DNA from 2 places in the Vibrio sp. AH4 genome. Region 1 is predicted to be linked to the other one. Evidence: predicted binding sites of a transcription regulator. Region 1 holds the regulator's gene; the other holds the start of a gene.
What was found. Region 1 encodes PurR, which represses purine synthesis genes. Its sites were predicted from a motif close to TNANGNAAACGTTTNCNTNA; they were not measured.

Region 2: a site for PurR is predicted at 2,073-2,092, ahead of guaB (IMP dehydrogenase). Genes of this name have one in related genera too.

What each region holds. Positions count from the first base shown of each region.
Region 1 is NZ_JALAIV010000001.1:2,650,037-2,654,138, forward strand. It holds gene elyC (envelope biogenesis factor ElyC) at 1-190, shown strand, start outside; gene torR (two-component system response regulator TorR) at 297-1,001, opposite strand; gene torD (molecular chaperone TorD) at 1,226-1,885, shown strand; gene purR (HTH-type transcriptional repressor PurR) at 2,241-3,251, shown strand; cyclic di-GMP riboswitch class I at 3,410-3,495, shown strand; gene MKA69_RS12170 (TfoX/Sxy family DNA transformation protein) at 3,610-4,102, shown strand, end outside.
Region 2 is NZ_JALAIV010000001.1:1,673,088-1,677,189, reverse strand. It holds gene guaA (glutamine-hydrolyzing GMP synthase) at 1-400, opposite strand, end outside; gene guaB (IMP dehydrogenase) at 508-1,971, opposite strand; gene xseA (exodeoxyribonuclease VII large subunit) at 2,180-3,520, shown strand; gene MKA69_RS07895 (zinc ribbon domain-containing protein) at 3,501-3,734, opposite strand; gene MKA69_RS07890 (alanyl-tRNA editing protein) at 4,030-4,102, opposite strand, start outside.

The DNA of each region.
Region 1 (4,102 bases):
AGGTCATCTCAATATTGTTCAGCCTTGGGATAAATACATTCCTAAATCACGCTATCTTGAGCAAACCGAACAGTATTGGTACGAAACCTTAGGCTTATTGTGGCAAAAACTGCGTGATACCGTTGCCGGAGATGGCAGTGAACAGGTAGGAACGCCCTCTGTCGTAGAAGAAGCTCCGACAACGCCCTAATCGTTTCCCCTCCGCCAAGTTGTTAAAAATGTAAAAAACCGGCAAATACGCCGGTTTTTCTTTGTTGATGATAAGCAGTATGTATGCAAATTGAGTTCAAACGAGCTTAATCCCCTGCGAACATGTACCCTTCACCGTGAACTGTGACAAAAATTTGCGGGTTCTTCGGATCCATTTCCATCTTGGCGCGCATACGTCGAATCAACACATCAATAGTACGATCATTTGGCGCATCCACACGATGGCTGATCATATTCAAAATGCGCTCACGGCTCAGCACTTGATTAGGATAAGAGGAAAGTGCAACCAACAACTCGTATTCTGCTTTGGTGAGTTTAACCGGCTCACCATTACGGCTCAAAGCACGACGCTGTATATCGAATGTCCACTCGCCAAAGTAAACCAACGTATCGTCTGTCTTCTCACTGTATTTATCGCGGCGAGCCAACGAAATACGCCACAACAAGTTTTTCACTCGAACTTGTAGCTCACGTAAATCGACAGGTTTAGTCACATAATCGTCAGCACCCATTTCAAGGCCAACAATTTTATCGATACTGTCTGTGCGTCCTGTCACTAAAATAATGCCAATCTCCGACTGGCCACGCAGCTCTCGCGTCAATAGCAATCCATCTTCACCAGGCAAGTTAATGTCTAGCAAGACTAAATCAATGTCATTGAGCTCAAGTGCTTCTCTCATTTGTGCGCCACTTTCCGCTTCTGTTACTTGGTAACCTTCATTTTGAAAGTAACCGCTTAACTTACTACGGGTGACGAGGTCATCTTCAACCACAAGTACGTGATAACTCATAGTGCACCATTTTAAATAACGGGATTTATCGCTCACTCATTCTATTCACATTTGTTAATAATTCGAGGAATATCGTGAGAAACCCCACTTTTCCTTGATGCAACGCAAGCTTTATTTAACAGATTAACAACGTGTTCTTTTCTTTTCACAACTTGTCATATCTTGCATGATAGCTGTTCATTTTTATGGTTTAGACTAAGCGTCAATCGATTGGGAGTGCAAACATGATCCAAGAACTGAATATCCTCAATGAAAAACGCGCAGAAATTTACTGGTGGCTGTCGAGTCTCTTTTTTAAAGAGCTGACTGAACAAGATATCGCACACTATCACTCAGCTGAAATCCGTACTTTCTTAACCGGACTAGCCGATGAAGAAAGCTTAGCGACGGAAGTGAAACATTTGATTGATGCACTCAATCGCTTGCAAGATCGTCAAGATGCACAACTGGAACTTGCCGCTGATTTTTGTGATCTATTTTTAAAGTCCGATCGTGACTCAGCGCTACCCTATGCCTCTGTCTACACTGACAAAGGGTTACTCAATGGCAAACCGGCACAACTCATGCGTGAGTTACTGAGCCACTATAACGTGAATGTGGATCCGAACCTTAATGAGCCCGCCGACCATCTCGCGATTCAACTCGACTTTCTTGCGCATCTTGTTATCAGCAATAACCCGAATCAAGAAGGCTCTGACGTTAACTCCGCTCTCAAAGCACAATCTGATTTTATTGCTCAACACTTATTGAGTTGGTTATCCGTTTTTGTTGAACGTTGTACACAGTTTGACGCATTTGGTTTCTACTCGGCGGCGGCTCGACTAACGTTGGCTTTTTTACAACAAGATCAACGTTACATTGATGAGCTTCGCCAGAGTCTTTAATCACAACGTAGCGATTTTTAAGCTGCCCACTTTGCTGTTGCAAAAAGTCAGGGGCATAAACAAATCAATTGTGAAAGAACTTAAAGTTTGATGAATGAATTTCGTTGCGGTGGATACATTTGCAGTCTAAAATCCACCCGCAAACGATAAAAACGAATAAAAATGTAAACCGCTGTTTCTTGGCGGTTTTTGTATTTTTATTACTTTAGGCATAATGATTGAAGCGCTTTACGTACGGTATATGTGGTTCCTCGCCGCACAGAGTGTGAAGATTCGCTCAGTCTCGCCTTACTTCTGCTGATTTAATTAACCAATAACATTCGCTGGCATCAGCAGTCATCGACAGGAACACTCTATGGCTACGATTAAAGATGTAGCGCGCCTTGCTGGCGTGTCTACCACTACCGTTTCTCACGTTATCAACAAAACTCGCTTTGTGGCAGAAACCACCCAAGAGAAAGTGATGGAAGCGGTTAAGCAACTCAACTATGCACCGAGTGCGGTCGCACGTAGTTTGAAGTGCAACACTACACGCACTATTGGCATGCTAGTGACTCAATCAACAAACCTGTTTTTCTCTGAAGTGATCGATGGTGTGGAAAGCTACTGTTACCGTCAAGGCTACACCTTGATTCTGTGTAACACGGGCGGCATCTATGAAAAACAACGTGATTACATTCGCATGCTGGCCGAAAAACGTGTGGATGGCATTTTAGTCATGTGTTCAGACCTGACTCAAGAGCTGCAGGAAATGCTCGACGCTCACAAAGACATTCCAAAAGTGATCATGGATTGGGGTCCAGAAACGTCGCACGCTGATAAAATCATCGATAACTCAGAGGAAGGTGGCTATCTCGCGACCAAATATCTGACGGATCGTGGACACACAGACATTGCCTGTTTAAGTGGTCATTTTGTCAAAGCCGCTTGCCAAGAGCGTATTCAAGGTTTCCGCCGAGCGATGGCTGAAGCGCACTTACCCGTGAATGAAGATTGGATTCTAGAAGGTAATTTTGAGTGTGATACCGCAGTCCTTGCTGCCGACAAAATCATTGCTATGGATAAGCGTCCAACTGCCGTATTCTGCTTCAACGACACCATGGCATTAGGTCTTATGAGCCGTTTGCAACAAAAAGGAATTCGTGTTCCTGAAGAAATATCCGTGATTGGTTACGATAATATCGAACTGGCCGAATACTTCTCTCCACCACTGACCACCGTGCACCAACCTAAGCGTCGTGTGGGTAAAAATGCGTTCGAAATTCTTTTAGAGCGTATTAAAGATAAAGAACACGAGCGCCGAATTTTCGAGATGCATCCTGAGATCGTCGAACGCGACACTGTGAAAGACTTGACAAAATCCTAACTTTCTTGACAATTCACAGAGCCTATATTTGAAAGCTTGTCACATAAATATGACAAAACTAATGTAGAGCGAGTATTATTAACATGGCTCATTCTCACAATTGAAATATCAGTATGTGAGAATGACCCAAGTTTGGTTATTTTTTATCAGGAAAAATGTCACGCACAGGGCAAACCATTCGAAAGAGTGGGACGCAAAGCCTCCGGCCTAAACCAGAACATAGGTAGGTAGCGGGGTTACCGATGGCAAAAATGCATACACTATGTTGACTCATCATTGACACGGCAGTTGCATGATTTTGCTAATTTTCTCGGACCTGATTTGGTGGCGTATGTAACAATACTCCGAGACTAACAGCATGGATAAACCAGTATTAAAAGATTCAATGCGGCTCTTTGAGCAGCTAGGACGTGTGAAATCTCGTTCAATGTTTGGTGGCTTTGGTATTTTCGTCGACGAAACTATGTTTGCGCTTGTGGTTAACGATACGCTGCACATCCGTGCAGACGATGCCACAATCGAAAAGTTCAAACAGCAAGGTTATGAACCTTATGTTTATAAAAAACGTGGCTTTCCTGTCGTGACTAAGTACTACGCTCTACCTGATGATTGTTGGAGTAATCCAGCCTCTATCTTAAGTGAAGCTCGTATTGCGCTTGAGGTCGCTAAGACCGAACGTGAAACACAAGCACAAGCAAAGCCTGACCGTTTGAAAGATCTTCCCAACTTGCGTTTAGCAACGGAAAGAATGCTCAAGAAAGCCGGTATCGAAAGCGTCGAGTCTTTGCACTCTTTCGGTTCTGTTGAAGCATATAAAGCCATTCAACGTACCCATTCGGCAGAGGTTAGCC
Region 2 (4,102 bases), 980 kb from region 1:
TCATCCAAACGTCTTGAGTCAATTCAAGATCTTTAAACAGCGCTGATTCGCCAGAGACTTTCACCTGAGCATAACCAAACTCACGCTCATCAGAGGTCGCTACACGGCCACCTAACTGCTCAGCCATGGTCTGCATGCCGTAGCAAACACCAAATACTGGCACGCCACTGTCAAACACATATTGTGGGGCACGTGGTGAATTCGCTTCTGTCACGCTTTCAGGGCCACCAGAAAGAATAATGCCGTCTGGATTGAATTCGCGAATGTCCGCCTCTTCTACATCCCAGCTCCACAGCTCACAGTACACACCGATTTCGCGCACGCGACGGGCAACCAGCTGGGTATATTGAGATCCGAAATCGAGGATCAGAATTCGTTGGTCATGAATATTCTTAGTCATTGTTTAGCAGTCTTATCAGCCAAGTATTAAAAACAGGAAGTCTTAAAACGGAGGCGAGTCTACTCGCCTCACATTCAGTCATCAAGCATTAAAGCAAACGTTTACGCTTAACCCAGACGGTAGTTTGGAGCTTCTTTCGTGATCTGCACGTCATGTACGTGAGACTCTTTCATACCCGCACCAGAGATGCGTACAAATTGAGCTTTAGTACGCAAATCTTCTACTGAGGCAGAGCCAGTCAGACCCATACAAGAGCGTAGGCCGCCCATTTGTTGGTGGATGATCTCTTTCAGATGACCTTTGTAAGCGATGCGGCCTTCGATGCCCTCTGGAACCAGCTTGTCCGCAGCGTTATCGGTTTGGAAGTAACGATCTGATGAACCTTTTGACATCGCACCCAGTGAACCCATACCGCGATAGGCTTTGTAAGAACGGCCTTGGAACAGAATGACTTCGCCCGGTGCTTCTTCGGTACCAGCGAACATAGAGCCAACCATCACACAAGATGCACCAGCAGCAATCGCTTTAGAAATATCGCCAGAGAAACGGATACCACCGTCTGCGATAACAGGAATACCGAACTCTTCAGCCACGCCAGCCGCATCCGCAATCGCAGTAACTTGAGGAACACCCACACCCGTTACGATACGAGTCGTACAGATAGAACCTGGGCCAATACCGACTTTCACAGCACTCACGCCCGCTTCAATAAGAGCGCGCGCACCTTCAGCGGTCGCCACGTTACCACCGATGATTTCAAGGTGTGGGTAAGCCGCGCGAGTTTCACGGATACGTTGCAGAACACCTTCTGAGTGGCCGTGAGAAGAGTCGATCAGCAGTACGTCAACGCCCGCTTCAACCAAGGCTTTAACACGCTCTTCGTTGCCTGGAGCAGCGCCAACAGCAGCACCAACACGCAGACGACCTTGGTCATCTTTACATGCATTGGGTTTGCTTTCGGCTTTGTGGAAGTCTTTCGCGGTGATCATGCCTTTAAGTTGGAACTCATCATTCACCACTAGAATTTTCTCAACACGCGCTTTGTGCATCTCTTCTTGCACTTCAGCACGGCTTGCGCCTTCTTTTACCGTCGCTAGGCGCTCTTTTGGCGTCATGACTGCGGCAACCGATTTGGTGAGGTCAGTAACGAAACGAACGTCACGGCCAGTGATGATACCAACCAGTTCATTGTTTTCTGTTACAACAGGGAAACCCGCAAAACCGTGGTGGTAAGTCAATTCCATTACATCAGCGATGGTTTGTTCAGGGCGAACCGTCACAGGGTGAGTAACCACACCGGCTTCAAAGATTTTCACTTGGTGAACTTGAGCTGCTTGCTGTTCAATCGACATATTCTTGTGAATAAAGCCAATGCCGCCTTCTTGAGCCAGAGCGATCGCAAGACGTGCTTCCGTGACAGTGTCCATAGACGCTGAAACCATAGGAATGTTCAGCGCAATATTTTTGGTCAACCGAGTGCGAAGATCGGCAGTGTTTGGAAGAACGGTGGAATGAGCAGGGACGAGTAGAACATCGTCAAAGGTTAGAGCTTCTTTTGCGATTCGTAGCATGTGCAATATCTCACAACAGGAGTGTTAACAACGGAAATCCACTTCATCGTTTCGCCTAATAAAATGGATTTATATTTGATATTGCGGACGGATTATACGCCCGAGGCAATCGGTTGACTACACATTTTTTCATTTTTTATTTGCATTTCACCCCTTGATATGTATTATATTGCGGCTAATTTCCATACCCACGTCTGAGGAATCAGCGTTGTCTTCTTCTCTCGCCAATCGAAATATCTACACAGTTTCCCGTTTAAATTCTGAAGTTCGTTTATTACTGGAAAATGAAATGGGGATCGTCTGGTTGGTGGGTGAAATTTCAAACTTCTCCGCCCCCGTTTCTGGTCACTGGTACCTCACCCTAAAAGACAGCCAAGCGCAGGTAAAATGCGCGATGTTCAAGGGTAATAACCGTCTGGTTAACTTCAAACCGCAAAATGGTCAGCAAGTGTTGGTTAAAGCTCGACTCTCACTGTATGAACCGCGTGGTGACTACCAAATCATCCTAGAAAGCATGCAACCTGAAGGGGATGGCCGCCTGCAACAACAGTTTGAACAACTGAAGATGCAGCTCGCCGCCGAAGGCTTGTTTGCTCAGACGCGCAAGAAAGCACTTCCAGAAAACCCTCGCTGTGTGGGGATTATCACCTCACGTACCGGTGCCGCACTGCACGATATTTTACACGTGCTCAAGCGCCGTGACCCGAATTTGCCCGTAGTGATTTACCCCACCCTAGTACAAGGCGAAGATGCCGCGATTCAAATTGCCCAAGCGATTGGCCGTGCCAATTCACGCGCGGAGTGTGATGTGTTGATCGTGGGTCGTGGAGGGGGTTCTTTAGAAGACTTATGGTGTTTTAACCATGAAATCGTGGCGCGTACCATCGCCGCGAGTGAAATCCCAATTATCAGTGCTGTTGGTCATGAAATTGATGTGACGATCGCTGACTTTGTCGCCGATGTGCGCGCCCCAACCCCTTCAGCGGCAGCAGAACTCGTTAGCCGTGATCATCGCCATAAACAGCAAGCACTCCATCAATGGCAAGCCAAACTGGCCAGTGCCGTGCGCCACTATTTGGCGCAGCAGCATACGCAATTTGCCCGTTTACAGCACAAGCTCGATAAACAGCACCCTCAAGCTCGTTTAGAGCGCCAGCAGCAGCAACTTGATGAACTCAGCTTGCGTCTTGAGCAAAAGATGCAGCAACGTCTGGCAACTCAACAGCAACGTTCGGATCGCTTGAGTCATAAGATCCAGCTCAACTCTCCTATCCACCAGATCCGTCAGCAGCGTTTCAACTTGATCCGACAAGAACAGCACATGAATCAGTCGATCCAGCATCATTTGATCCATGCTCGTCATCGCCTTGCTTTACTCAGTGAAAAGTTGGATGCGGTCAGCCCTCTTGCAACATTAGCACGTGGCTATTCGGTGACACGCACGGCTCAAGGCGAGCTAGTGCGTTACGGTAATCAAGTGAAAGCGGGCGACACTTTGGTCACCCAATTAATTGACGGAGAGATTGTCTCTACTGTAAATCCTCGTTAGCCGGCTGAAAGACAAAACGGATTTTTGATTTCGATTTCAGCTCATTACACTGATTGCAAAAATAGTTGGCAGCACCACAAGCCTGCAGTTTTTCTAATTCACTGTCACACTCGGGGCACATCCCCACTTTACGATAATCCTCATCACAAGCAGCACAGTGATACTGACCCGTCCACTCTAGCTCTTGACCACATTTCGGGCATGGATTGTCCATGACTCTCTCCTTATCGTTTTGCATTGCGTCACATAATCTAGTGCAAAGAGATCATATGCCATGATCCTTATCACGCCTAATGGGTTTAATGCGCAGCATTTAATCAATACCTGATACTCTTTTAAACAAGATCCTCGCTTGATCATACGCTCAGAAGGCATTGATCAGCGATCTGCCCTCAAAAGAACTTTTATATAACCACCCACCGAAAGCATAAGTTACATATCCTGCATTTCGATTTTAAACAGGATTATAAACCAAACAAGTAATCACAATGCAGATTGTTTAGAATATACTAAAAAGATCCCTCTAATCTTGCCGGTTCTATGTAAGTTATCGCTTCAATGTGCTGTTCATCGACTTGTTTC